Regions from separate parts of the Vreelandella sp. F11 genome, predicted to be linked through region 2. Evidence: predicted binding sites of a transcription regulator. Region 2 holds the regulator's gene; the other holds the start of a gene.

Region 1 (14,861 bases), 880 kb from region 2:
CGGCCTGCAGTCGCTCTACCTCGACATCAGTCAGCTGCGCCACCTGCTGGGTAACGAGATAGCCGCTGAACTGGGGTTGGTGCGCGGTTTCAATTCCAGCGACGGGGATTGAACCATGCAGCGACGCCAGGTACTTAAAGTGGGGTTAGGCAGCGTGGCTATGGCGCTGACGCCGCTGAGTTGGGCGCTACCCGCTCGGGAGGAAGCCGCGTGGCTGTTTAGCGCGGTGGATGACCCCAGCGGAGGGCATTACATCGCCGGGGTGGCATTGGATGGTCAAACCCGCTTTATGATCGAAGTACCCGAGCGCTGCCATGGTGGCTGTCTGCGGCCAGCTTCCCGTCAGGCGGTATTGTTTGCTCGCCGCCCTGGCACAAGGATGCATGTGATCGATGGGGACAACCGCCAATTAGCCCACACCATTGCGGCCGGGGAGGGCTACCATTTCTACGGGCATGGCGTTTTCGACCTGAACGGACGCTATCTGTATGTCACCGCCAATCGTTTGGAGGACAGCGCCGGGCTAGTGCGTGTTTACGACGCTGCCAATGGCTATACCCATGTGCACGATATGCCGCTGAGTGGTATTGGGCCCCATGAGCTTCGGCTGATGCCGGACGGCGACACCCTGGTGATTGGTTTAGGGGGTATTCAGACCCACCCTGACTATGGCCGGGTAAAACTCAATCTGGACACCATGGCCCCGGCGCTGCTGCTGATGGATCGTCACAGCGGCGAGATAGTGGCTCGCCATGAGCCTTCGCACCACCAGCTCAGTTGCCGTCATCTGGATGTAGCGGCGGACGGCACGGTGATTGCCGGGTACCAGTTTGAAGGCCCCGAGTGGGAGACCCACCCGCTGATATGCCGCCTGGATGCCCAGGGAGACTTCTCTGAACTGGCGCTGCCTGATGCGGTCACCTCCAGCCTGCACCACTACATTGCTAGCGTCGCGTTTAGCCGCGTTTCGGCAAACGTTCTGGTGACCGCCCCTCGCGGCAATCGGGTGCTGCTGCTGGATGCTGCCCAAGGAAAACTTGTCGCCAGCCTGGCGCTGCCCGATGCTGCCGGTGCCCGCTGCGACGGCAACGGCGGCTTTCTGGTCTCCTCCGGCCAGGGCGGTCTCTACCGAGTAACGCCTGACACGGCGACGCCTGAACTGCTCGCCAGTCTGGAACTCCGCTGGGATAACCATTTGACATAGCTTTTTGAAACAGTCCTTAGAACTAGCTTTTGAAACAGCTCTTAAGAATAGCCCTCTGACACCGGCTGTCAGGCCACTGGTTTGAACAATATTAATGACACCTTCTGGGTAAGAGACGCTGCTGGTAAACTTCAGCGCTCTTTACAGGAAGGCAAGGAGTCACATGGAACTGCTGCGCTTAGTATTTCATCACTACCGCTGGCCCTTTTTAGGCGCCATTGCTCTGAGCTTACTGAGCGCTGGCTTAGGGGTCGGGGTGATTGCGTTTATCAATCAGCGGCTGATTGAAGTAGGCAGTATGGCGGCGTTGCCGCAATTTCTAGGCCTGCTGGCGGTGCTGCTGGCGGTTACGCTCAGTACGCAGTTGGCGCTGACCGTGCTGGGGCATCACTTTGTATTTGACCTACGCTCACGGCTGGTAAAGCGGATTCTCGACACCGATATTGAGCGCTTGGAGCAGCTGGGCAACGCCACCCTGCTGGCCAGTCTGTCCAGCGATGTGCGAAACATCACCATTGGCTTTGTGCGCCTCCCGGAGTTGATTCAAGGTGTGGTGCTAACACTCGCATCGGTGGCTTACTTGGCATGGCTCTCGCCGCAAATGGTGGTGATCACCGTGGTGTGGATTGCGTTCACCATGGGCGTGGGCTGGGTGCTGGTGTCGCGAGTGTATCGCCACTTTCGCCTGGTGCGTGAAAGCGAAGACAGCCTCTATAAAGATTTCCAGGCGGCCATTGAAGGGCGCAAAGAGCTGGCGCTGAACCGCGACCGTGCCCGGCGCTTTTACGATGAGCGCTATACCGCCAATGCACGCGACTACCGCCACCACATTATCCGCGCCGATACCTACCATTTAAGCGCCAATAACTGGTCTAACATTATGATGTTGGGCGCCATAGGCGTGGTGTTTTTCCTCTCTAATGGTCTGGGCTGGGCGAATACCACCGTGGCTTCCACCTTTGCGCTGACGCTACTGTTTCTGCGCACGCCGCTGATTCAGGCGGTGGGCGCCTGGCCAACGCTGATCAGTGCCCAGGTCGCTTTTGATAAATTGAGCAGCCTGGAGTTGGCCGAGTACCAGTCAAGCTTTGCCGTCGACGATACGCTGGCCGATTGGCAGCGCCTGGAACTGGAGGAAGTCACCTACCACTACCCGGACACTGCCCAGGGCGAAGGCTTCCAGGTAGGGCCGCTCAATATGACCCTAGAACGCGGTGAGCAGGTGTTTCTGATCGGAGGCAACGGCAGCGGTAAGTCGACGCTGGCAAGGCTGCTCTCGGGGTTATACCGCCCCCAAAGCGGCACTATTAAGATTGATGGCGAAGTGGTCACCGCTGCTCAGTGGGATGCGTTTCGCGCCCGCTTTGCCAGCGTGTTTACCGATTTCCATCAGTTTGATCAGACCATGGGCCCTGAAGGGCTGCCCGCTGACCCGCAGGTCGTCGATACCTGGCTTGAGCGGCTGCAGATGCAGCACAAGCTGCAGTGGGAAGGGGATCGTGTCATCAACACCCAGCTCTCCCAAGGCCAGCGTAAGCGTCTGGCGCTACTGCTGGCCATTGCCGAAAAGCGCGATATCTTATTGCTGGACGAGTGGGCGGCGGATCAAGACCCGCAGTTCCGGCGGCTGTTCTACCGCGAGCTGTTACCGAACTTAAAAGCGATGGGGAAAACCGTGTTTGCCATCAGTCATGACGACAGCTACTTCGTCCACGCCGACCGGTTGCTGGAGATGTCGAAGGGCCAGCTAAGCGAGCTGAAAGGCGAACAGCGTGCACGGGCAAGTGAAGATGCCGTTGCTCAGATCAATATCTAACCGCATTAACGGGCGGCCTGTTTGGCGCGTTTGCGCGCCTCCAGGTCGCAACCCTCAAGGGGGCAGGTACCGCAGGTATCAAACTCATCCAGTAAGTAGCGCAGGCAGCAGAGCTTGCGCACCCGCTTAACCTCTTCACTCCCCTTGGGCGTAAAGTAACGCACCGGCTGAAACAGCGGGTTGCGCTTGCCGTTGGGCAGGTTGCGTGCTTCCAGCAGCGCCTTGGCGGCTTCAAACGCCTGCTGACTGGCAAGCGGATGCTCGCCCAGCGCATTGACGTAAAAGTCCAGATAGCCACCGGCATTGCTCCAGAACACTCGCTGAGCGGCGCCGGAGATGGCCGATAACTGTTCGATCAACGGTGCCCAGTGCTGCTCAATCAACGTCGCAAAACGCTCAAAAGGATCTTGTGTGGTGATCGGCGTACCTTCGTGGGGTAGCCACAGCCGCGAGGTAGTGCCTTTATCGTTAAAGATAACCTGCATCTCGTCCAGCCCCACCGGCAGGTCACGGTTAAGCAGCAGGTTGGCCGTCAACGTGGGAACGGTTAGCGCGCTGAGGTGCCACTTCGACCAGATCGAAACCACTGCCCGCAGGTCACCGCCTGGGTACTGTTCAGCGAAACGAGAGAGATCCTGTTTGAGCCAACGGGCATCCCGCCAGCGGGCGGTGTTGAACGCTTCCAGGGGCGGCGTGCCGCCAATTATTGGCGGCGTAAAGTTTGCCAACGGCCCGGTATAACAGGCGGCCAATGAGGGCTCGAACAGTTGTGGCTGACGCAGAGCAGAGGGCATCGCGGGCTCCATCACAGGGCTTTAACACAAGGTTTTGACACAGCACACAGGTAAAATATGGCATTCAGCTTAATCGATAATGCGTATCAGTTGAAGCTTTTGATTGCGAATGAGTGCTTTTAAAAGTGTCTGACCTCGGAGAATAGCGCTATTGAGCCACGGCGATATTGTGCTCTCCGTTGGGGTGCTTCATGACCTGCATCGGTAGGCCATAAATCGCTTCTAAGGTGCTGCAGCTCATCAAATCACCCGGGCTGCCATGGGCCAGCAAGCGACCGCTGTGCAGTGCCATCAGCTCGTCGCAGTAGCGCGATGCCATGTTGATATCGTGGAGAACGATAATAACCCCCAGATTTAACTCATCACACAGCTTGCGGATCAGCGCCAGCACTTCGACTTGGTGAGCAATATCCAGCGCCGCTAGTGGCTCATCCAGCAGCAGGAAACGGCTACCCTGAGCCAGTAGCATCGCCAGCCACACCCGCTGACGCTCACCACCGGAGAGCGTATCGACCAGGCGGTCGGCAAAGGCCTCGGTGTGCGTCAGGGCGATGGCGCGATCAATGGCCTCTTTGTCTTTCTGATTGTGGCGTCCTAGAAGACCGTGCCAAGGGTAGCGGCCAAAAGCCACTAGCTCGCGCCCGGTAAGGCTTTCGGCGCTGGGTAAATGCTGGGGTAGGTAAGCCACCTGGCGGGCAAATTCACGGTTGCCCCAATCACTCAGCGGACGCTGGTCAAAGTGAATCTCACCACGGCTGGTGGGCTGCTGTTGGGCCATTAATTTAATTAAGGTCGATTTGCCTGAGCCATTGTGGCCAATCAGGCCGTAAACCTTGCCTTCATGAAAGCTGTGGTCAATGGGATTTAGAATCGGCTTGCCATTAATCTCAAAAGTGGCGCCTTTGACCTCGAACATGAATCACTCCTGGCAATGGGGTTAATGATAATGGCTCCATTCTAGTGCTAATAGTTCTCATTTTTAACAAAAAAATGAAATGATTTTCGTAAGAGAAGGGAAACGCGGTTTGGGGAAGCAGAGAAGTGGATAAGCCCCAGCCAGCCTTTGATTACCCGCGGGAGGTGCACACCACCCCCGGCACCGCTTCGCGCTGCTTTTGCGCCGGGCCGCCGCTGCGGGTGCGCTGACGCTTACGCCGCGCTACAAAAACCATAGATTCAGCTTGGTGGCACCTGCGGGAGGCGGCGGGATGACGCCTAGAGGCACCTCAGCCCAACCCCGGCACCGCTTCGCGCTGCTTTTGCGGGTGCGCTGACGCTTACGCCGCACTACAAAACCCATCGATCCAGCTTCGTGCACATCCCGTAGCGCGTGGTAACGAGAACGCGAGTTCAGCGAGCGTTTGAGGCACCCGCGGGAGGCGTCGGAACGACGCCCAGTGGCACCTCAGCCAAACCCCGGCACCGCTCGCTGCATGCAGTTCAAGGCGCGCCCCGCTGCGCACAGTTATCATAGAAAGCAACCGTGGCTGGCCAATCGCTGAATACGCCAATGACCCCTACCTCGTTAACGAGGGCATCTAAGGTAATCAGTTTGTCGCCATCACGCTGGATAACATCGTCAGTGGTGCTGTGGTACCACTGGCCGCCTTCCTCCAGCGGCCCCGAGCGCTCAAGTGTCCAGGTGATCATGGATAGGCCTGCTTCCCGGGCGCGGCGGGCATAAAGTGAAGGTTGCAGACGCTTTTCCAGCTCGTCACTGCCGAACTCTGGATTCGCTTCAACTAGCATCCAGGTAGGCGGGGCGATTATCTGAACGCCGCTTTCCACCAGCGACTGCATACTTGGCTGCCACGTATCGGGGGTTGTGTGATCAAAGGAGCCATCGCTGTAGCGGCCATCCAGGTAAACCGCCTGATTTCCATACTCAGGTTCATGTTCAATCCAATAAAGCACATCATCCAGATTGAATGACTGCGGGAAGACATCGCTGGGGGAAACGCCTGCCGCTTTGTACTCATCTATCATCTTCTGGGCGTAAGCCTGCTGCGTAAAGCCCTCTGAATGACCCGTAAACGGCATTTCAACCTCAGGCACTTTCAGTTCTGGGGTCATCTGCACGCCAAGCTGCTGAAACAGCGCAATACTGTCGGCATGGCTCATCAATGTGCCGCGGGTAGCATAAAGCTCTGTGCGCCATTCGGGCGTGCCTGCCAGGTATTCTTCAAGGGTAGCTGCATCAGTGTTTACCCCCTCCATAGTGCCTTGCAGGCTACGAAACTCGGCTAAGGTAATATCGCTGGTACAGCAGCGAATATCTGCCGCATTCGTTAGCTCGCCGTTTTCTTCATTAAAAGCGGGAGGCACGCTGCATTTTTCAGCTAAGTCGGTCTCAACGATATTGGTGGTGTAGTGTAAATCGCACTGAGAGTGACGGCAGACGAGCTCCTCATCGGCAGTGAAGGCGACGTCGCACTCAAGAATGCCTGCCCCGCCTTGAGCGCCGGCAATATAAGATTCGAGAGTATGTTCTGGAAACTGTAACGGCGCACCACGATGCCCAATCGCCAAGGGAGACCGCTGCCATTGGGTTTGCTCCGCCGCACAGCTCAATAAAGAGGCTTTCAGTTCACGCTCGTGATCGTTATCCGTGCTCATGTCGTTCACCAGGAACAGCGGGCGCGGGCCCAGCGTTACCTGTTGTGCCGCTTTAATCAGGGCATCATCCCAGAGTTTTGCGTCAGTCTCGTCTTGAGCGGTAGCAATGTTAGCGAACAGCAGGCCACCAATAAGAAATGTACTAGTTAGAAAATCTGAATGCGCCATCAGCGAAATTCTCTTTACCGCGAAAGGGGTTTTTTGAGTGTAGGCAGGTTTCATGTGTTCTTCGATGACAACCTTTGAACGCTAATGGGCATCATGTTTAATTAATATATATTTGTAAGGCCAATCCCCATTTAAAGGCGTGCCAGAGAGGAAAGAACAAGAAGTAAGCTGTGCCTGCTTTCAGCCTTGACTGTTTGCGTCTGCGAAACAAGCTGTGTGCTGTAAGGGCACATTGATCGTTGATTAGCAGGCCTTTAAACACGCTAGCAGTTGTCCATGCCTCTCAGGGTGTGCTGCCAGTAAGCTGCTCCATTGAGCGGGATTCGCCGCACCAGAGAGATCCGTGACGGTATAGCCTGCCTCTCGGGCAATCACGACACCGGCGGCGATATCCCAAAAGTCGAGCGCGGCCCCTTGAGACCAAAAGGCATCAAAGCGGCCCAGGCTGGTATAAGCGAGCTCCAGTGCCGCCGAGCCTGGGCTGCGGATACCGGCTACCTGAGGCATTAAGGCGGCGAGTTGGCTTATGGCTATCGTGCAGTCGCCTTTGGCGTGGTAGGGCAGGCAGGTGCTTATTAGCATCTCGTTGAGCGGGCGCGGTTCCGGCGTACTGAGCGGTGTGTCATTGAGGAAGACGCCAATGCCAAGGCTTGCCCACAGCATTTCATCTAACAAGGGGTGATAAACAACCCCGATGATCAGCTCATCTCCCTTGGTGACTGCAATAGAGACCGAGAAATGAGGCACTCCATGCAGGAAGTTGCTGGTGCCATCAAGAGGGTCAATGATCACGGTATAGTGGCTATCGGTGGGTGTCAGACCGCTCTCTTCACCGAGGAACGCGATATCGGGAAAAACGCTGCTGATACAGTCGATAATGATGTTTTCCGCAGCCGTATCGTAGTAGCTGACAAAGTCTGACGCCCCTTTTTGTTCAAAGGCAATCCTACCCTTGAGCGAATATCCCTCGCGTAACAGCGCACCCGCCTCGTACGCCGCCTGCTTCACCGTTTCGAGCAGGTCATTGCTGCTATCAAGCATTGTGTTTCTCCTGGGCATTCATCGTGTCGTAGTGAATGGCTAAAACTGTATCCATTCAATGTAACTAGCCATTCATGACACGCCGATGACAGGCGTAAAGTTGGTTTAATGGTAGGTCATCTATGCGTTTGGCGTATGAGAGATCCCCCCGTTACATGTCGCTATTAACTGAGCCAACAAAAAATCAACCAGCATATCGTTATAAAAAGTGGATTAGCTCACACCGGTTGACTTACCCGATGGTAACGCAAATAATAATTGTTGCCATTTATTCCGTGGTGTTAATCAAGGCAGGAGGCCGTGCTGTGGATACCCAGACCTGGAGCGCTGAGTTAGAAGACATCTTCGTTAATCAGCGGCCCCGGCTCTGTTGTGTCGCCGCAAAAGTATTGGGCAATGCTGATCAAGCCGATGATGTTGTGCAGGATGCCTATCTGAAAATTTCAGAAGCAACCACGCTTTTTGAGGTAAAACAGCCCATATCCTATGTGTCACGGGTGGTGCGCAATCTCGCCATTGACCGCTGCCGTCGTTCCGCGTTTGAGTCAGCGCTGTTTGCAAAAGCAGAGGAGGGGGATAACGCCTCTTGTGCGTCACACTCACCTGAGGTGATTGCCATTGATCGCCAGGCATTGACCCAGGTGGTCGAATCGTTGAACGAACTGCCAGAGCGTACGCGACGCGCCTTTGAGCTTTATCGTTCGGGAAACCATACCCAGCGGGAAGTGGCGCTACAGCTAGGTGTTTCTACCACGTCAGTGAACTTTATGATTCGCGATGCGCTGACTCATTGCCACCAGTCGCTACAAGGTCGGTCGTTGCCAGATAAGTAAATCGGCGTTCCGTCCCCTCTTTGTTGTCGCTTTGTTACACTGTCAGCCAATAGCGTTGAGAATATCAGACGCTTCCATAGGCAGGTAATAAGCAGGCCGCAATAGCGAGGTTTGACAGTAACGATGGATAACGACAGCGGCGACGATGCCGTTTGGCAAACAGCGCTAGATTGGCTGATGCGCGAGCATGAAGAGACGTTAAGCGACGCTGATCGCGAAGCACTGCATGCTTGGTTAGCGGCTTCTTCCCAGCACCGCCGGGTATTCCATGAAGCCGAACAGCTATGGCTGTTAACGGGGCTGATCCCAAGCGGTGATGAGCGCAGCTGATAAACCACTGTTTTTTTACTCTCCTCCTTCGACTTTCAGGCTAACTCAATGGTCGCGAGCTAACGCTGCCTCCCGCTGGAGCAATTTTTAGCCTGGCAAGAGTCATGCTATGCCGACGCCCTAGCGACCCCTCCCCCTATTTTTTCTACTTTCTTCCTTTCCAGCATTAAATTTTCTGGTTCCTCACTCGTCACTAAGTAATGAGAAGCAATTGCGTTTTACTTCTCATTCCTTTGGCAACGATGAGGTTAATTCCATGACAAGCTGTTTTGATCGTGAAGATGGTGTCTTCCGCGTATTAGTCAATCACGAAGAGCAGTACTCCCTCTGGCCAGAGTGGAAGGCGATTCCTGCCGGTTGGACGGATACCGGCGTGCTGGGCGATAAGCCAACCTGCTTAGCCTACGTCGAAAAGACCTGGACAGATATGCGGCCACTCTCGCTGCGCCAGTGGATGGATGAGCAGGCCGGCGCTGAGGCGGAGCAGGTGAATGCAGGTTAAGCGTTTAAGGCTGCTCTGCCTGCCCTGCGCCGGGGCCAGCGCCACCATGTATCTACGCTGGAAGCGCCAGTTGCCCGCCTGGGTCGAGGTGTATCCCGTCGAATTGCCTGGGCGTGGCGAACGCCTGGGTGAGCCGCTTATCGATGACTTCGAGACCCAGGTGGTGCGGCTGTGCGAAGAGCAGGCAACGCGGTTGCGCGGTGATTTTGCCCTGTTCGGCCACAGCATGGGGGCGCTGCTGGCCTATGGCATGGCGGCACGCTTACGCGATGTGGGGCGCCCTCAGCCACGGATGCTATTCGCCTCAGGCAGTGCGGCACCCTCAATGCGCGACTCAGAGCGTTTAGCGGGGCTTGATAACGATAAGGCCTTAATCGCGGATCTGCGCCAACAGGGCGGCACCCCAGAGGAAGTCTTCGAAAACCCTGAGCTGCTGCGCCTTACCCTCGATATCTTGATGGCGGACTATCGCCTCTGCCGCAGTTTCCGCTATCGCGGCGGGTCACCGCTTGCTTACCCCCTACAGGTACTCGCCGGGCGTGAAGACGATATTGAGCAAGAGCGTCTGGAAGCGTGGCAGCGGGAAGCCGGCGGGGTGTTCTCTTTAGACTGGTTCGAAGGGGGGCACTTCTTTATTCGCCAGCAGCAACCGCAAGTGCTGGATACCTTAAAGCGGGCACTGGCCCGACGGCTTGAGGAGGTGCCCCATGCAGCGCCTGCGGTTAGCTGAAGGGGTGCCCGAGGGGCTTGAGGTATGGCGCTTAGCGCTCGATCTGAATGCCCCGGTAGCCGACGACGATGATCGTCTGCTGAGTCGAGCCGAGTGGCAGCGCGCCCAGCGGCTTCGCCATCACGCCGATGTCGTGCGCGCCGTGGCGACACGCGCTGCCCTGCGGCGACTGCTATCCGCGCACACCGGTATAGCGCCAGAAAAGCTGGTGTTCACTCAGAGCGCTTACGGCAAACCCGCGTTGGAAAACGCTGGTGGGCCTGCTTTCAATGTCTCCCACTCTGGCCATGTCGCCCTGATCGCGCTTGCTCCCGGCGGCGCGGTGGGGGTCGATATTGAGCGCTGCCGATCCGAGGCCGAACTGGCGCCGCTGCAAGGGCTGGTGCTATCGCCGAGTGAGCAGCTCGACCACGCACTGCCCTTTATGGAGCGCTGGGTGGTTAAAGAGGCGGTGCTCAAAGCCCTGGGCCTGGGCATTGCTGATCATTTGCGGGCGCTCTCGATCACTTCCTCTTTAGGGCCGCCAGACACCTATCACCTTGAGCACTCGCTTCCCGTTTCATCACCTTTGCAAGCATGGCCGCTGCCAGCGCCGAGTGGCTATGCCGCTGCCCTGGGCTATGTCAAGAGCTATATCCAGAGCTAACGCTACTCAACGACTTTTTAGGAGATCAATAATGGACAGCCAAAGCGCAACACTAACGCAACCAACCAACGTCATATCCAAACGTCAGGGGCCTGCTGATTCAGAGCTGCCCATTATGATTTCTCCCTCTTACCCAGGGCAGCCACTACTGGAAGCCTTTGGCGAGTTGCGTGCTGATATTGAGTCGCTGGTGGCCAGAGTCGGTGGGGTACTGCTAAGAGGCTTCGATGTTCCCTCCGTGGACGATTTTCAGCAGTTTGCCGCTGCGTTTGGTCATCCGCTGCTGAGCTATGAGTTCGCCTCAACACCGCGTTCAGCGGTTTCGTCAGGCATTTATACCTCGACCGAGTATCCCGCTCATCAACATATTCCCCTTCACAATGAGCAGGCCTACACCCGCGAGTGGCCGATGAAAATCTGGTTCCACTGCGTCACCGCTTCTCCCGAGGGCGGTGAAACCCCCATTGCCGATAGCCGCGCTATTTACCGCCGTATGCCCGCAGAGATCCGCGAGCGCTTTGCCCCCGGCATTCTCTACGTACGTAACTACGGCGATTTCGATATGCCTTGGCAAAAGGTGTTTAACACCGAAGACCGCGCCGAAGTGGAGGCATTCTGCCAGCGCGCGGGTATTCGCTGTGAGTGGAAGCCCGATGGCGACCTGCGCACTACCCAGCTATGCCAAAGCATAGAGACTCACCCTGTCACCGGTGAGCAGGTGTGGTTCAACCAAGGCCATCTTTTCCATGTCTCCAACCTGCAGCCAGAAGTGCGTGAATCGTTGGAAGAGCTGCTTGATCCCGAAGACATGCCGCGCAACGTCTTCTTTGCCGATGGTAGCCCCATCGACGATGCCATCTTCGATGAGATTCGCGGTGTTCTGGCCGAAGAAACGGTGATGTTCCCCTGGCAGGCAGGCGATGTGCTGATGCTCGACAACATGCTGGTTGCCCATGCGCGCACGCCGTTTAAAGGGCCGCGCAAAGTCGTCGTCGCCATGGCGGAAGGGCACGGCAACCTCTCCAAAGACTGAAGATAACGGCTCAACCCCACGGCCAGGAATTCCAGCAGGTACGCATATGAATATTAGGCACGCCCAGACAACTTGCAGTAGCTCGCCCCACAACGGTGCTTCTAACAACTTTGTAGAGCATTTAAGTCGCTTAGCTCAGGAAAGGCCCCATGACAGGGCGCTGATTGTGGTGAACGCTCAAGGCGAAACTACCCTTGACTACGCCACCTTGGAGCGGCGTTCGCGTGCTTTGGCCAGCGAGCTACAGCAGCGGTTCCCGGCGGGTGAGCGTGCCTTGATCCTGCTGGATAACGATGAGCACTACGTGGTGGCGTTCTTCGCCTGCCTGTACGCCGGGGTAATTGCCGTGCCGGTCTTCCCGCCGGAGTCGGCCAAACAGCAGCACCTGGCGCGTCTGTTGGCCATTGCCGCCGACTCCCAGGCTGCCTGTGTGCTTACCTCTACGACGATTATTGATGTGGTCGCATCTGCAAGCGAAGGCTTCGGCAGCGCCGAACTGATCCCCGTGGATGCCTTAGATGAGAGCCGCGCTGAACACTGGATTGAGCATCACCCAAAGCGTGGTGATATCGCCTTTTTACAGTACACCTCAGGCTCCACGGCCACGCCCAAAGGCGTGATGGTCAGCCATGGCAACCTGATGGCGAACGAGCGTGCTATCGAGACGGGCTTCTCGATTGGTGCCGACGATGTTTTCGTCAGTTGGCTGCCGCTTTACCACGACATGGGACTGATTGGCGGCCTGCTGCAGCCCATCTATCGCGGTATTCCTGCGGTATTGATGAGCCCCACCTTCTTTTTACAGCGGCCGGTACGCTGGCTGGAAGCGATCTCCCGCCACCGGGGTACCATTAGCGGTGGCCCCGATTTTGCCTACCGGCTGTGTCTTGAGCGTATCCGCGACGAGCAGCTTGAGGCGCTCGACTTATCTAGCTGGCGGGTCGCATTCTCAGGCGCCGAGCCGGTACGCCACGATACCCTCACTGGCTTTATCGAACGCTTCCGCCCGGCGGGCTTTGCCGCTGACACCGCAGCACCCTGTTATGGCTTGGCCGAAGCGACGCTATTGGTTAGCTGTAATTCGCGCGGTACAGGTGTGGTGGGCACGGCTTTTTCTCAACAGTCGCTGGCCGAGGGGAAGGCTGCCTCAGCGGTTGAAGGCAACACTCTGGTGGGCTGCGGTACACCGGAACCCGGTCACGCAATCGATATTGTCGATCCTGAGGGGCTTCACTCGCTGCCCAGTGGTGAAGTCGGCGAGATCTGGGTCAATGGGCCCAGCGTGGCACACGGGTATTGGCAGAACCCAGAAGCAACAGCGCAAGCCTTTGTCACCCGCGATGGGGTCAGTTGGCAGCGCACCGATGATACTGATGCACAGAACCACGACGCTCGTGATGATCGTTGGCTGCGCACCGGCGATCTAGGCTTTCTGCACGAAGGGCAGCTGTATATCGCCGGGCGCATCAAGGATCTCATCATACTGCGCGGCCATAACGTCTACCCCCAGGATATTGAGAGCGTTATCGAGGCGGAAGTGGAAGCAGTGCGCAAAGGGCGCGTGGCGGCCTTTGCAGTGACCACGCCGGAAGGCGCTGAAGGGATTGGCGTTGCGGCAGAGGTCTCCCGCGGCATACAGAAGCTAGTGCCCGCCGAGAAGCTGGTCGAAGCGCTAAGCGAGACGGTGGGGAGCGCTTGCCACGAGCCGCTTTCGGTAGTGTTACTGCTTAACCCTGGAGGCCTCCCCAAAACCTCCAGCGGCAAACTGCAGCGCAGCGCCTGCCGCCAAGGCTGGGAAGTGGGTAGACTGGATGCCTACGCCATTTACGCCTTTGGGCATTTTGTCAGCGGCGGCGACGATGACGCCAGCGGTGGCAAGGCATCACAATCTCTCGTGGAATCTGGGAGCGAAACGGAGCAGACGTTAGCTAAGCTCTGGCGCCAAGTGCTGGGAGACAACAAGGAAACGCCGCTGGGAAGCAATGCCCACTTCTTCGCCAGCGGGGGTAATTCTCTGGCGGCGGTGCAGTTGGCTTCACGCATTAGCGATCATTGGGCGATTGATTTCCCGACCAGATCGGTCATGGAAAAGCCGCGCTTTGGTGATGTGGTTGATGAAATAGAGCGGCGGTTAGCGGATCCTGCGGCCTCCCATCAGGGAGGTGGTCAGAATCCACTGATACCGATTTCCCGCCATGTGGAACTACCTTTGGCACCTGTCCAGCGCCGGCTCTGGCTGGTTGATCGCTTGGCAAGTCAGGCGGGCGACCGTGAGCGTGCCGCCTACAACCTTCCGGCGCTATTTTCCCTGAAAGGGGAGTTGAACATAGAGGTTCTGGAAAGCACCGTTAATGCCATCGTTGCGCGGCATGAAGCATTGCGTACCCACTACCCTGAAAGTGAGAGTGGTGATCCCATCGCAGTTATCGAGGATCAGCGAAACATCGAACTGCCTGTTTTGGATTGCAGTGATCTTCCTGAACGGGAGCAGCAGCGATATTTGCAAGATACCTTCGCCGAGTATGCGAACACACCGTTAGACCTTGCCGCTGGGCCACTAATTAAGGCGGGTTTACTGCGTTTTGGCGCACAAGAGCATGCCCTGGTGCTGGTCATTCACCACATCGTTTTCGACGGCTGGTCCACGAGCGTATTCATCAGGGAATTTGCCACTCTGTACGGGGAATTACTGGAAGGGGAGGAGTCTGAATTGCCCGAATTGGGTATTCAGTACGTGGACTACGCCGCTTGGCATGAGAAAGCACTGTCGGGAGCGGCCTTCGAGCAAAGTGCAACCTTCTGGCGTCGCTATCTCAGCGATGCTCCTAAGCTCTCATCACTACTGGGGGACTTCGCCAGGCCCAGCCAAGCATCCCATGCCGGTAGTGCCCTGAGCATGACACTGAGTCCAGACCTATCACAAGCGTTGAACAAGCTTGCCGCACAGCGTGGCACCACGCTATTTACGCTTCTATTGGCGAGTTTTCAGCTGTTGATGCATCGCCAGACCCGTCAACAAGACCTAGTGGTGGGAACCGATGTCGCTGGCCGTAGCCATCCTGATGTTGAGCCGCTAATCGGATTTTTCGTCAATGTCATTCCGCTGCGATCTCGTTTGGCTGATGGTCAGATTGATTTCGGCCACTGG
Region 2 (14,861 bases):
CCGTGACCGGGAGGTGATCCTAAACGGCAGTGGCAATGAGCAGATTCCGTTTGTCTATGTGGGTGACCGGGGCCGTAAAGTCACCCGCGAACACGCTTTCGAAGGCGTGCTGCCCAATATGCAGCGCCGCTATCGTGAAACTGAATCCAACATGGTGCGCGATGACCTGGTCAAATACATCGCCGTACAGCCCTGCGCGACCTGTAGTGGCTCGCGGCTGCGTAAAGAGTCGCGCCATGTCTATGTGGACGATCATAATATCGCCGAAATTGTGCGTTTCCCGATTGGTGAAGCGTGGCGCTACTTTGCCGATCTAAGCCTGCCGGGCCGCAAAGGCGAGATCGCCGACAAAATCGTCCATGAGATCCATGCTCGATTGGAGTTTTTGGTTAACGTGGGGCTGGACTACCTCAATCTGGAGCGCAGCGCCGACACCCTTTCCGGCGGTGAAGCCCAGCGTATTCGTTTAGCCAGCCAGATTGGCGCAGGCCTGGTCGGGGTCATGTATATTCTCGATGAGCCCTCCATTGGCTTGCACCAGCGCGACAACGACCGGCTGCTGAAAACCCTTGAGCGACTGCGGGATTTAGGCAATACCGTGATTGTGGTAGAGCACGATGAGGACGCCATTCGCGCCGCTGATCATGTGCTGGATATCGGCCCAGGCGCAGGCGTCCACGGCGGCGAAATTGTCGCCCAGGGCACTCCGCAAGACGTGATGGACAATCCCAACTCGCTGACCGGGCAATATTTATCCGGTACCCGGGAAATCGCCGTACCGCCCTACCGCATTCCCGGCAACCCGGAAAAGCAGTTGATCGTGCGAGGTGCCACCGGCAACAACCTACAGAACGTCACGCTGAGCCTGCCCCTGGGGCTGTTTATCGCCATCACCGGGGTTTCCGGCTCGGGTAAATCGACCTTGATCAACGGCACCTTGATGCCGATTGCGGCTCGCGAATTGAACCGCGCGACCACCCTGACCGCCGCGCCTTATGAGAAGATCGAAGGGCTCGACCAGCTCGATAAAGTGATCGATATTGATCAGAGTCCGATTGGCCGCACGCCGCGCTCCAACCCGGCCACCTACACGGGTATATTCACCCCGATTCGCGAGCTGTTTGCGGGCACCCAGGAAGCGCGATCCCGGGGCTATAAGCCCGGCCGTTTTAGCTTTAACGTTAAGGGGGGGCGCTGTGAAGCGTGCCAGGGCGAAGGAATGATCAAGGTAGAGATGCACTTTCTACCGGATATCTATGTGCCCTGCGACGTGTGTAAAGGCAAGCGCTATAATCGTGAAACCCTGGATATCCACTACAAGGGGAAAACCATTCACGAAGTGCTGGCCATGACCGTTGAAGACGCGCTGGAATTTTTCAGCCCGGTACCGGCCATTGCCCGTCGTCTGCAAACCTTGCTGGATGTGGGGCTCTCATATATCCGCTTGGGGCAGAGCGCAACGACCCTTTCCGGCGGTGAAGCACAGCGGGTTAAACTCGCCCGTGAGCTGGCCAAGCGAGATACCGGTAAGACGCTATATATTCTGGATGAGCCGACCACCGGTTTACACTTTGAAGATATTCGCCAACTGCTGACGGTACTCCATCGTCTGCGTGATCATGGCAACACCATTGTGGTCATCGAACACAATTTGGATGTGATCAAAACCGCCGACTGGATTGTCGATCTTGGCCCCGAAGGGGGGTCAGGTGGCGGACAGATCATCGCCGAGGGCACGCCGGAGCAGATCGCCAAACAGGACGTCTCGCATACTGGCCGCTTCTTGGCGCCACTGCTGGCGCGAGGTAATCGCGCGACGAAGCGCTAACCTGCCCACCCTCAGACTAACTAGCATAGCTATTTAGTAACATTGGGCAACGCAGTAGATGGCCACATTGTTTATAGTGGCGAGCAGAGAATCGTTAGCAGTATTATGCAACCTTCTGCTGGAGGAATTGTCGTGGGTCAGGAAAACAGCTGCATTATTAAGCACTTTAGTCACTACTGTTCGCTAAGCGAAGATGAGAAAAAACTGCTCATAACACTAGAGGACAGCCCAACCGATATTAAGTCGGGCACCATTCTATGGGAAATGGGTGCGCCAGCTAATGAATTCTGCACGCTAAAAAGTGGCTGGGCCTACTCCTACCGCCATCTGGAAAACGGTGATCGTCAGATTCTGGAGGTGTTTCTGCCAGGAGATATTATCGGCCTGCGCGAGTTTGCCTTTTCGCAACGGCTTGAGAACGTGCGCATGATTGATGACGGCGTGATTTGCCACTTCCCGCACAAACGTATGCTGGAAATATTCCGCCAATCACTCCCGCTCACCTCGGTCATGTTTGCGATTGGCAGCCGCCAACAGGCATTAATGACCGAACGGCTGGTCACCTTGGCCAGGCGCAGCGCTCGGCAAAAAATGGCGCATTTTCTGTATGAAATGTATTTAAGGCTGCGACAAACCAACCCGGATATTAGTAACCAGTTCCGCTTGCCGCTCTCTCAGGAGCAGTTGGCCGATGTACTGGGGCTTAGCCCGGTTCACGTTAGCCGCACCTTTACCGCACTCAGCGAGGATGGATTGGTGTTTCGTGACCGCCACCACTTAACGATTCCTGACTTATCAGCGCTAAGTGCCGAAGGGCAGTTTGACGACTGCTATCTCACCGATAACGTTCGCCCCCTATTAGGCGACAGTGAGCAAAAAGCCGCGTGCTGACAAGGCACGCGGTGAAGTTGGCATAAACGATGACTAGCCACACTTCGACCAGCCGCAGCCGGCGTAGCAGGTGGGGCAACCGTCCATCATGATGAGCTCGCCGCGGCACTCGGGGCAGTTACCCACGGTGGCCGGGGCACTGCCTTCAGACTTTTTCCCCGTTTGTGCCTTCTCACCGATAGGCTCCGCCGCCGCCGCCTCAACGGGAGCATCGGTAGCCTCCTCTTCTGGCTGCCAAGCATGACCATGGGTCATACGATGAGCATAGCGCTCAACCAGCTGTTCAACCGGCACCTGGTTGCCCTCCCGATCCAGAAAGCCGCGACGGTAGAGAATCTGCTGAATCGACCAGGCAATGGCCGCGACTTCCGAGTCGTGGAACATTGGCTTGCTCCAGCGGTTCATACCGCAGCGCACCAGACCTTTGTCCCAGGCTACTTTGCGCAGGTCTGCCACCGCCTGGGTGACGTAACCACCACGGGCCGCCAGTGACAGACTTCGCATGGTGGCGGTGATCCACTGGTGCTCGCTGGAGAGTTGCCCGGATGGGAAAAAGAACTCCACCGGACGCTCAATCACCACACGCTTACCGCCAATCACGCCCTCCACCGGCATAAACGACACCAGCAGATAAACTTTCTTGCGCCCTTCCGCCCCTACATACGAGATCTTCTCGGATACGGCCTCCAGGGTGCCTTCTGGGCGGGAGGGGATTCGTACCGTCAGCGGGTTCTCGTCCTGAAGCTCAGGAACCGGTACGGCGGGCTCCTGCTGCTTAATTCGGTAACCGACAATTTTGGAGGTAATTTCAACAGCCATGGGGATATCTCTCCGTTTAGCAAAGGTGTGCGTTAGTGAATAGGTGGCGCTATGCGCGGCATCACCATTTGCCGTAGGTGCCTTCTTTCAAACCATCGAACAGATTGGCAGCGTTATGCTCTTCGCCGTCGTAAACCACCTTCTCATCCCCAGCCAGCTCCAGGGTTTCACCATTTTCCAGCTCAAATACATAGGTGGTGTTTTTAAGATCATCTTCACGCACCAGAACGCCCTGGAAGGCTTCCGGGTTAAAGCGGAAGGTCGTGCAGCCCTTCAAGCGACTTTCATAGGCCTGCAAGTAGAGATCCTGGAACTGTTCAAAGGGGAACTCAGTAGGCACGTTAACCGTTTTCGAGATCGCCGAATCAACCCAGTGCTGGGCGGCAGCCTGCACGGCGACATGCTGTTCAGGGGAGATGGCATCGGCGGTGACAAAGTAGTCCGGCAGGTCACTGTCCACTGCGTCAGATGCAATAAAGTGACGATAAGCAGCCAACTCAAAGGAGACCACTTCGACCTGCTCTTTGGTCTTCTTGCCCGACTGAATAATGTTGCGGAAATAACGGTGTGAGAACGAGGGTTCGATACCGTTGGAAGCATTATTACCCATGGAGAGGCTAATAGTACCGGTGGGTGCAATCGAGCTATGGTGAGTAAAGCGCGCACCGTGCTCGGCCAACTGGGCCACCAGCTCCGGCTCCAGCTCGGCCACTTGGGCCATATACTGACTATAGCGAGCGTGCAGGATACGCCCCGGCACTCGATCGCCCACTTCGTAGCCATCTTTGGCCAGCTGTGGCCGCTCACGTAGCATTTTGGGAGTAATGGTGTGCTCCTGCTCAAGCACTGGCGCCATGCCTTTCTCTAACGACAGTTCCAGCGCCTGCTTCCAGCCCTCAATGGCTAAATGGCGGCTCACCTCATCGGTGAACACCAGCGACTGCTTGGAGCCGTAAGGGATTTTGAGCATGGTGAGCGTTGAACCTAAGCCTAAAAAGCCCATACCGTGGCGGCGCTTGGCTTCGATTTCACGTTGCTGCTGGGGTAGCGGCAGGCCAGCAATCTCGACCACGTTGTCGAGCATACGCGTGAAAATCGCCACCACTTTGCGGTAGCGCTCCCAGTCGAAGCGCGGCTCGTTGCCAAAAGGATCAATTACGAACTTGGTCAGATTGACCGAGCCCAGCAGGCAGGCGCCTTCCGGCGGTAGGGGTTGTTCGCCGCAGGGGTTGGTGGCACGAATATCTTCGCAGAACCAGTTATTGTTCATGCGGTTAACCTGGTCAATCAGGATAAAGCCCGGTTCGGCGTAGTCGTAGGTGGAGGACATAATGGTGTCCCACAACTCACGCGCCTTGATCACTTCGACAATGCGACAGGCGACGCGGCCTTCGGCATCCACCGTATAGCCCTCTTCAACCACCGGCCAGTCGCGGTAGATCAGGTCTTCCGCTTTAACGTCCTCTTTCTCACCGGGGTGCAGCGGAAAAGCCAGCGGCCAGTCGGTATTGTTCTTGACCGCTTCCATAAACTCATCGGTGATCAGCAGGCTAAGGTTGAACTGGCGTAGGCGCCCCGCCTCGCGCTTAGCCTGTATAAATTCGCGCACATCCGGGTGGCCCACATCAAAGGTGCCCATCTGGGCGCCACGGCGGCCACCGGCCGAGGCCACGGTGAAACACATCTTGTCGTAGATATCCATAAACGCCAGCGGGCCGTTGGTGCCTGCGCCAGCGCCAAACACAAAGGCGCCTTTGTGGCGCAGCGTCGAGAAGTCGTAGCCGATACCTGCGCCGGATTTCAGCGTCATCCCCGCATCAACCACCGAGTCGAGAATATCGCGCATGGAGTCGCGAATGGTGCGGGAGACGGTGCAGTTAATCAGGCTCACCGCAGGCTTATAGGACTCAGCCCCCGCGTTGGAAAGAATACGACCGGCAGGAATGGCACCATTTTCCAGCGCCCAGCGGAATTTGGGCAGCCACTCTTCCGCTTTGTCGCCTTCAACCGCTGCCAGGGCACGCGCAACCCGTTCAAATGTAGCCCCGACGTCCTGGTCGACAGGTTGGCTGTGACGATCCTTAAGACGGTACTTGGCATCCCAAATCTCACGCGAGGGTGCCTGCATGGGAACATCGTTAGAGGTCTTCACAGCTTTAGCAGCGGTGCTCATATCGCGCAACTCCTTCACAGCGGGGTGAATATCGGGCTCAAATCAGAACCACTATACGTGGCATCGGAGTGAAGTATAGACCCATCGTTTAACCACATAAGGCACTTTTTTTAAGACCTCCTACCATATATAGAAAAATCAGCGCCTTACACTTTTGTCATTGAGTAACTCGCTATAGACTGTTTTTTTCGACTATTCGCCTAAGGATTTTGGTTAGATGGCTCAGATCATAACGACGACTCGCGCTCTGCATTTCCACTCGCCTTGGTTAGTCGCTATGGCAATGGCCGCCTCAATGATGGTCGCAGCATCCATGGCGAACGCGGCCACGTTTAATACCGACGATCTGGTCATCCATGACCATTGGCAGTCAATGACGCTGTCACTAGGGGGGGAGCGCCACTACCGCGCAGTGGAAACCCACAGCTACTCGGATGCGACGCTAAGCCTGAATGCCACCTCAGGCGTTTGCGATTTACCCTGGCTGGAGATGCGCGTCACCCTTGAGCAGCAGCAAGGGGAGAGCCGAGCGGTCAACTTAGTCCCCGCCAGGCTGCGCATTGATGAGCAGCCTGTGATTGATACCATGGCGGAGTTTATTACTGAGCGGGGAGATGATGGTTTTTATGCCCACTTTTACCTCAGCGATATGCAATCCCTGATAGCGGATATGCGCCAAGGTGAGCAACTGTTTCTTGGCTTTGACCAGGAAGAGCGTGACCCCTGGTATATGACGTTTAGTCTCCAGGGCGCCGACGCGGCGATCAACCGGATGCTCAGCCAGTGTGGAGGTAGCGGGGCTCACTAGGGTGCGAGCCTTAGAGCGCCGTAGCAGGCTCTAGCGCCACCTCAACGCGATTGCGCCCACCATGCTTAGCGCGATACATGGCATCGTCGGCCCGGGCGATAATCGTTTTACAGCTGTCACCCGGCTCCCAAACGGCGACACCGATGCTCACTGTAATCGCTTGCTCAAGCCCCGCTATACGTAGCTCTGCTACTAGCGAGCGCAGCCGCTCGGCCAGGCCAATGGCGGCGCCAACCTCGGAATGGGTTGCCAGCACAATAAACTCTTCACCTCCCCAGCGGCCAAGATGGTCGCAGCCACGCAGCGAGCTTTCCACTAAGCGCGCCAGAGCCACCAGCACATCGTCCCCCACGCTATGGCCATGGACATCGTTGATCTGCTTAAAGTTATCCACATCGAACAACAGCAGGGCAAAGGCAGCGGCGTAACGCTTGGCAGCGACCAGCTCTGCATTGATCGCCTCTTCAATGCGGTAACGGTTCCACACCTTGGTGAGCGGATCAAAGTGGGCTAATTGCTCAAGACGCTGGTTGGCCTCGGCAAGGGCTTTGCGCTCGCGTTCTAGGTGCATATTCAATGAGCTAATTTCATAGGCCGAAATTGCCAGCGTCAGGTCTTCACCCAAGTCTACCGCCGCTAAGCGCTCTACCCTCAACCACGCTTCACTTTTGCCGACGACCTCTTCCGACCAAGCGGTCGACGGGGCTAATATCACAGCTGGTTTAGGGCTGATAGTCGGCTGCATCGCCCAATAGAGTGTTTCCACCTGCTCAGGGCGGAAAAAAATCAGCCAGGCACGCTGGGTTGAACTCATCGGTAGCGGCACCGCTAGGGCTCCGCACTGTTCGGGCATGGCTAGCGAAGCAGTTAACGGCTCTTTGGCGATTTCGCGTGTACACCAAGGGCCGCTATGCACGTGAGCTCTTTCCAGGCGCAGTACAAACTGACTCATCGCTTCTGGGGGCGGCGTCACACCCGCTTGATAAGCGCCACCATTCACCCATAGCACTACGCCATGGGCGCGAAACAGCTTCATCCAGATAGCCGCCTGCGCATGGAGTAACTGCTGGGGACTTTGTGGCTCGCTGCGCGCCCGTGCGCTGAGCACCAGACTATCCTGCACACGCTGAAGGTAGCGGGCTTCTTGACGCGCCCGTAGCAACAGCATGCGCTGGGTGGCCATTTGCACAAGCGTGCGAACAGCATCACGCACGGGGGGCTCAACCGAATGCGGCGCAGGCGAGTGGCAAAACACCAGCCCCCATAAGCCGGTATCCCCCTGAATGGCTAAACTGAATGAGCCTCGCACGCCCAGACAGCTTAAATAGCGCTGCCGCTCTGGTGCAGGTGCGCGTAAAAGACTACCGTCAAGGCTCGCTCCCGGAACGGCGGGAATCAACGTTTCAGGAGGAGCTTTAACGTCTTCAATTAACCGTACAGGGTAGTGTTGGTAACTTTTGCGCAAGGCGACAGGGAAGTCGCTGGCAGGAAAGCGCTGACCTAACAGCGAGGGCAGCCGTTTTCCCAACGCTTCTGCGACCATCAAACCATTCCAATCGCTATCGAAATGGCACACGGTGACACGATCATGACCGGTGAGCTGTTGAACAGCGTTAACCAGGCAGTCGAGGAGTTCTTGCTGATGCGTCGCTTCAACCAAATGCCTCAGCCGCTCAGTCACCGTACCCAGCAGACGACGCTTTCTACTGGGGTTGAGTGGCTCAATCTCGACGATGACCTGCTCACCCGCTCGATAAGCGTGGATTTGAAAACGTGCGTGTTGGTGCTTGGAACGAATAAACATTAAAGGGCCAGGGAGCCGCTGCTGCCCCTGCAGTTCACGACGCACCCGCTGACTTAGCCGTTTCCCCAATACGCAGGCAAGCGTAAGCTGCCCATGTTCAGGGCGCTCAAAACCAATTAAGCGGGTTAAGTTAGTACTAGTCGCTTGGATGCGGCGACAATCGGCATCGACGACCAGTAGGGCTCCAAACGACTGCAATCGCGGGTGGTGCATGGACACAAACGTGGCCTCTAAATCTATTCACCCTCGACCTGCTGCCTTAGCAACAGCTCTACGCGACGGTTGGCAGCTCGGCCCTCCGCCGTTGCGTTTGGTTCCATGGGTTGGGTGTCGGCATAACCGACGGCCCGCATACGAGAGATATTGAACCCTTGGCGCTCTAAATGCCTCACCACAGCAATAGCACGCGCTGATGAGAGCTCCCAATTAGAGGGGAAGCGGGCCGTTGAAATAGGCACGCTGTCGGTGTGGCCTTCCACCGAAATTTGGCCGTCAAAACGGGTCAGCACATCGATAAGGCTTTCTATCACATCTTGCCCACGGGACGTCAGTACCGCTTGGCCGCTGGGAAATAAAAGGCTGGTATCAATGCGAAGCGTGACCCCTTCGCGTCCTTGGGAGACGCTGACACCAGGGATATCGAGCCCGTCAAACTGGGGTTGAACCCCTGAATGGTGGGGCTGAATACCGGTGGCCAGAGACGCCAGAGGCAGTGATGATACAGCGCTGGCTGAACGCATGAAAGCAGTATCAGCCGCTTCACCGCCGCCCGGCGGCGTCAGGGAAAGCAGTAGCACAAAAAGCGTGATTAGCAGCGTCAGCACATCTAAATAGCTGGTTAGCCAACCATCATCGCCATCGCCTGGCGATGGCGTCATTTCCAGTGCATGGCGTGTATCACGGTCAAGCATCTGGCCTTACCCCTTCGCCGCCGAACTAACCGACGAATCAGGCCTTGGTTTGACGCTGTTATCACGAATCTCATCGTGGTAATTAGCCACAAAGGAGTTGAGAGTCTCTTCAATAAATGACGGTAGGCGGCGCTTGGTAATCAGCGAAATACCCTCCAGTACCATGTTCATGGTAATCAGCCGCTCTTCGGTGCGGCGCTCTAGCTTCACCGCTATCGGCTTAAACACCAAGTTGGCAAGTAAAATGCCGTAGAAGGTGGTGAGCAGCGCCACTGCCATGCGCGGGCCAATGACCTGTAAGTCGCCAGCGTCCATGACCTCCAGCATGTTGACCAGCCCCACCAGGGTGCCGATCATGCCAAAGGCAGGTGCATAGGTTGCCATGGTACGGAATATTTGTGCTTCAGCATGCTCACGCGCTTTAAGGCGGGCAATCCGCCAGCGCAGCATGTCAAAAATTTCATCCTCTTTGGTGTTGGCAATCACCAGTTGGATCCCGGTACGTAAAAACGGATTGCGGGTATGCTCCAGCTCGCGCTCGACCGCACGTACATCGCCTTTAAACCACAACCGGGACATATCGACCAACTCGCGGATATCGTCTCGCATGTAGGTGTTTTCACGCCGGAATACCAAGCCCACTAGCCGTACGACGCGGAGCACCTCTTTTAATGGGTAGCTAATAAAGGTCGCCGCTAGGGTACCGGTCACCACGATGGCAAGCCCCGGAAAATTAATAAAGCTTTCAGGGGACTCTGCAGTGAAAAACAGCACGCTCACCAACAGCAGTATGCTGGCAAATATGCCTATCAACGTCGAAGGGTTCATCCACGGCTCCTTGCCGGTCACAAGTGAGTAAAAAACGTTGGCGTTATACCGAGTCGTGTAAACGCGCGCGTAAACGACTCACGGCTTGGCTGTGCAGTTGTGAAACACGTGACTCCGTCACCCCCAGCACAGCGCCTACCTCCTTGAGGTTGAGTTCTTCTTGGTAGTACAGCGCCATGAGCAGCTTTTCACGCTCGGGAAGCGCTTCAATCGCGTCAATCAGCGTTTGCCGCTGCTGACCGTCAAGCAGTTGCTCGAACGGTGAATTGCCCAGTTCATTACTGACAGGCTCTCCGCCGTCGGCCACTAGCTCTTCAAACGGCAGCAGTTGTCCGCTGTTAGTGTCATTGAGAAGCTGCTGGTACTCACTCAGCGGCATATCAAGGTGCTGAGCAATTTCGTTCTCTTCCGGGGCTCGCCCTAACAGCTGCTCTAATTGGCGAACGGCGCTGTCCACCGCACGCGCTGAACGGCGTACGCTGCGGGGCAGCCAGTCGCGTGTACGTAACTCATCCATCATGGCGCCGCGAATACGCTGACTTGCAAAGGTCGCGAACGTCGCGCCCTGGGTAGCATCGAAACGGCCCAGCGCCTCAAGCAGCCCCACCATTCCGGCCTGAATAAGGTCATCGAGCTCAATACTCGCCGGCAATCGAACCTGTAGTGTTAAGGCCTGACGTCGCACCAGTGGCATGTATTGCGTTAACAGCTCATTTTGTTTAATCCTGCCCTGTGCTGTGTACATATTCTCGCCTCGCGGCTAATCAGCCTTCACTGATAGTTCACAATCAATTGCAACCCTTGCACCCGAACAGGCCGCTGGCCTGGGTGCAAGGCGAAGCGAAAATGCAGTGGCCCATCGGCGGCCCGCCCCTCAAGGGCAGTGGTAGAACCCCGCATACCGGTTAATGCAACGCACTGATCCGGATGGCACAGCCAAGCACTTAATAGCGCACCGGGAGGATGCTGAAACTGCCACTGTATGCGCCCAAGCTGGCCTGGCCGAAGGTTTCCGACGGCGGGCGGAGAAGCGGTTTTACTGCTGCTTGCCCGATCACTCATTGCCACCATCAACCCTGGTATCTGGCTGCTCCAGCTACCGGGTGCCGCTTGGGCACTCCCTGTTAATCCTGCGAGTAGACACCCCACCACCAGTATTAAGATCAGTGGCAGTCTCACTCTTAATAGCCAGCTTAGCATGCTTAGTCTCCTTGGCAGAGTGTGCTCATCGTGCAAGTACCAGTAACTCCATATTTAAGTAGTAGTCAGCGGCTTCACGCAAGTTATTGAGCAGTCCTTGACGCGGCAGGTGCGGCTCATGGAGCGCCAGTAAACGACGCGGCCCGCCACGCTCATGGAGCTGTCGCAAGGTACGGAACATGACTGCGAAGGTATCGGCATCACTACTGATCCATAGCGCCCAACGGCTGTATTGCTCACGAAGCTGAGCAAGGTCGGTCGTTTCCGCCACGACGATACGGATGTCCCAATCATCAGGGCTCCCGGCCCAGCTGCGACCTAGCGCAGACCACTGCTCCAGACGTGCTTTGACCTTACTCACCTGAGCGGCGCCGCTACCGGGTAGCCCAACCACTATAAGCGGAATTTTGGGTCTGGGCGGCACCACTGTCTGCGGCTCTTCCACCGCCGCTAGCGTAGGTGTTAATAGGGGCGAAGTATCTTCGGGTACAGGCTCGGCTGCCGCCACATCAACAGCACCCTCCGCCTGCTGCTGTTGGCGCTGCAAGTTTGCCCACTTGCGCAGTCCCGAGGCTTGATCTTGTTCGCTCACGCCACACCCTCTCGACTCACACTGCCCATTTGACGAATCGCATCTCGCGCCATAAAGGCATAGATCAGGGCATCGAGCATGCCGGTATCGCGGCGACGGCGACTACTGCCTAATAGGTTGAGTAGATCCCCACGCAGCGTCTGCGCCTCCTCATCATCGGCAATATCGAGATGTCCGGCGACGGACGCTGCACCGCTGGCCATTAACAGGCGAACTTCCGCATTTAGGTCACCGCTATCAGCCTCTTTTAGCTGCTGCCACGCGCGTCGGGTCAAGGCGGCCAAGCCTTCGCTTTGCAGCTGGGTTAACAGCAGTGAGAGCACCTCGGCTCCTAACCGAGCCGGTGTAAGCCAGTAGCGGCGCACCACCACTTTGGCGCTTTCCGGATCGCGAACCTCCCCGTACCAGGCGAGCAGCGCAGTGCCGCTGGCGTCCTCAACTTCGGCGTAAGCAGTCCACAGTTGCACCGATTGGCCGCGAAACCGTACGCCCACATGGTGGGTGAGTACACTGTCATTAAACAGCTGACGAATCGTCTGGCGCTCGTGGTGAAAGAGTACCCGATGACTGGGGGCTACTTGGCTGACCCAGGTCAAATGCTCGGCTTCTAGCCACGCGAGCGCATCCGGCTCGGGAAAACGCGGTAGCAAGTGCACCGCGACACCGCTTGATGAAGAGAGCGCAGCCAAGCGCGGCTGCCACCCCGCAGCGTGGCGATGCTGCAGCCAGGGTAGCGCTAACCAGGTACCCTCTGTGTCCAGCCCAATGTCAGGCATTGCCCAATCACAGCCGCGCTCATTACGCCGCGGAGACCATGCCATGCCTAACGTGGTATCCGTCTCTGGGTAACCGGCGAGCAGCGCGTCCAAGCGCGTCTCCTGCACTCGGCTAGGTAGCGAGGCTAAGTCCCAAACCTCCTCTAATGCCGCAAACCCAGTGACCCGTTGGCGCAGCCTCGCCAGTAGCGATGACAAACGGCGCCCTTGGCCCAGCACATCCCGCGACCAGCGCGGCATCCCCATCGAGGCATCAGCACTTTGTGCCCGTTCACGCTGCGGCGTTGCCGTGCTAAGCGCTTGGTCGACTAAAGCACCGGGAGCGGCGATGGCCATATCTTCGGGCACCTGCTGACCATTGGAACCAAACAGCACACGCATGCCGTGACGCATAATAATGTCTAACACCGGCGCCAGCCGCCCTGCCTCATCCTGCTTGGTAATAATACAGTCATCTAGCTCTGCGCCCGCGGCGCGTGCGGCCTGGCGGTAGCGCAGCACAACTTCTTCGAGGGTTTCCGGTTGGCTGGCGGCATTCAGCAGCAATACCAAACGCACTCGAGAGCGTCCGCCCTGAAGGTGGGCAATCTGTTCGATCACTCGCTGGTCACGCTGACTCATACCCACGGTATCGATAATCACCCACTGCTTACCCTGCAGGCGGCCCAGCAAATCGTCGATGGGTTGCTCCGCATCGAGTGCGTACATCGGGGTGTCCAACAGGCGCGCGTAGATGCGTAGCTGCTCATGGGCACCAATCCGGAAGCTGTCGGTGGTGACCAGCGCTACCGGGCGGGTTCCGTGACGCATCACAAAACGGGCGGCAAGCTTGGCGGTGGTGGTGGTTTTACCCACCCCTGTGGGCCCCACCAGGGCAACAATACCGGTTTGATCAAAAAAGCTTGGTTCATCACTCAACACGCAGAGACGATCCATTAACTGCTGGCGCAGCCACTGTAGTGGCGCTTCACTGTTGCCGTCTAACCTGGCGAGCGGTTCGGGCATCCCCGCCAGCAGCTCATCGGCGAGCTCACTGCTAAAACCGACGTTCCATAACAGTTGGCGCAGCCGCGCCGCCGTTCCGGTGGGCGCTGCTGACGTTGGTGAAGCCGCGTGGCTTGACTGGCTGTTTGCAAGCAGCGCTCGCATATCCTGCATTTCCCGTAGTAAGCGTTCACTCATCGCCTGCATGGGGTCTTGCGGTGGAGGCGCCGTTGGCATCTCTGGGGGGGCAGGTTCCGGCGAAGGTTCAAAGTGGTCGATGGCTTCATCTGCCATGGCCAAAATTTCAACGCCCCCTTCGGTACGCCGATTGGCAACAATTAAGGCGTCTTCACCGAGCGTTTCACGCACTTGGCGCATTACATCGCGACTGTTGGCTCCCACGAAACGTCTAACGCTCATGATTTACCTTTTGCCTATTCTGGAAATGGTCAACGCTAGCCTACCACGGCGTGTCATCATTAACGTCCGCCGACTATTGTCGTCACTCTTAATGTGCGGTCGTCGGGGATTTCAGCCTGAGACAACACCGACATATGGCGTAGACGGCGACGCAAGAAGCGCGACAGTACCGCTCGCAGCGAGTGCTGCACAACCAGCACCGGCGGTTCGCCTGAGCTTTCGTGACGCTCCAGCGCCTGCTGCGCCTGAGTCATCAGCGTTTCTGCCAACCCGGGCTCCATGGCGCCGTTGCCATTCATGGCCTGTACCAGCACCTGCTCCAGCTGGGCATCCAATCCCATGACATTAAGCGTTTCCTGCCCTGCAAACCACTGCTGGACAATCGCCCTCCCCAGTGAAACACGCACCAATGCCGTCAGCTCGTTAGGATCTTTTTGCTGGGTGGCGTACTCCGCCAGGGTATCCAGAATAGTGCGCATATCGCGGATAGAGACATCTTCATCGAGCAGATTTTGCAGGATGCGCTGCAACACCGTCAGCGAAATAGCTTTCGGGATCACCTCTTCGACCAACGCTTTCTGATCATCACCCATTTTATCCAGCAGTTTTTGGACTTCCTGTCGGCCGAGCATCTCGGGCGAATGACGGTGCAACAGGTGGTTCAGGTGGGTAGCAATCACCGTGCTGGCATCCACCACGGTATAGCCATACACCTGGGCATGTTCGCGCTGGTTGCTATCAATCCACACAGCGGGCAAACCAAAGGCGGGATCCTGGGTATGGGTGCCCTGCAGCTCGCCGGAGACTTGCCCTGGGTTGATCGCCAG

The links. Region 2 encodes FliA, which starts transcription of late flagellar genes. Its sites were predicted from a motif close to CTAAAGTTNNNNNNNNNNCNGCCGATA; they were not measured.
Region 1: the regulator FliA is predicted to act here: its motif matches at 8,969-8,995, upstream of ACFIOZ_RS04710 (MbtH family protein).

The regions. Positions count from the first base shown of each region.
Region 1 covers NZ_CP170448.1:1,020,419-1,035,279, forward strand. The annotation lists gene ACFIOZ_RS04665 (imelysin family protein) at 1-112, shown strand, start outside; gene ACFIOZ_RS04670 (DUF1513 domain-containing protein) at 116-1,204, shown strand; gene ACFIOZ_RS04675 (multidrug ABC transporter permease/ATP-binding protein) at 1,368-3,020, shown strand; gene fhuF (siderophore-iron reductase FhuF) at 3,026-3,814, opposite strand; gene ACFIOZ_RS04685 (ABC transporter ATP-binding protein) at 3,963-4,730, opposite strand; gene ACFIOZ_RS04690 (glycerophosphodiester phosphodiesterase family protein) at 5,255-6,598, opposite strand; gene ACFIOZ_RS04695 (inositol monophosphatase family protein) at 6,842-7,639, opposite strand; gene ACFIOZ_RS04700 (RNA polymerase factor sigma-70) at 7,945-8,472, shown strand; gene ACFIOZ_RS04705 (FecR/PupR family sigma factor regulator) at 8,596-8,802, shown strand; gene ACFIOZ_RS04710 (MbtH family protein) at 9,059-9,304, shown strand; gene ACFIOZ_RS04715 (thioesterase II family protein) at 9,294-10,034, shown strand; gene ACFIOZ_RS04720 (4'-phosphopantetheinyl transferase family protein) at 10,012-10,680, shown strand; gene ACFIOZ_RS04725 (TauD/TfdA family dioxygenase) at 10,712-11,713, shown strand; gene ACFIOZ_RS04730 (condensation domain-containing protein) at 11,760-14,861, shown strand, end outside.
Region 2 covers NZ_CP170448.1:139,665-154,525, reverse strand. The annotation lists gene uvrA (excinuclease ABC subunit UvrA) at 1-1,828, shown strand, start outside; gene ACFIOZ_RS00705 (Crp/Fnr family transcriptional regulator) at 1,961-2,719, shown strand; gene ACFIOZ_RS00700 (ribonucleoside-diphosphate reductase) at 2,753-3,538, opposite strand; gene ACFIOZ_RS00695 (adenosylcobalamin-dependent ribonucleoside-diphosphate reductase) at 3,600-5,711, opposite strand; gene ACFIOZ_RS00690 (hypothetical protein) at 5,929-6,519, shown strand; gene ACFIOZ_RS00685 (diguanylate cyclase) at 6,530-8,536, opposite strand; gene ACFIOZ_RS00680 (OmpA/MotB family protein) at 8,560-9,234, opposite strand; gene ACFIOZ_RS00675 (motility protein A) at 9,241-10,062, opposite strand; gene ACFIOZ_RS00670 (RNA polymerase sigma factor FliA) at 10,106-10,807, opposite strand; gene ACFIOZ_RS00665 (flagellar protein FlhE) at 10,834-11,262, opposite strand; gene ACFIOZ_RS00660 (hypothetical protein) at 11,288-11,854, opposite strand; gene flhF (flagellar biosynthesis protein FlhF) at 11,851-14,034, opposite strand; gene flhA (flagellar biosynthesis protein FlhA) at 14,094-14,861, opposite strand, start outside.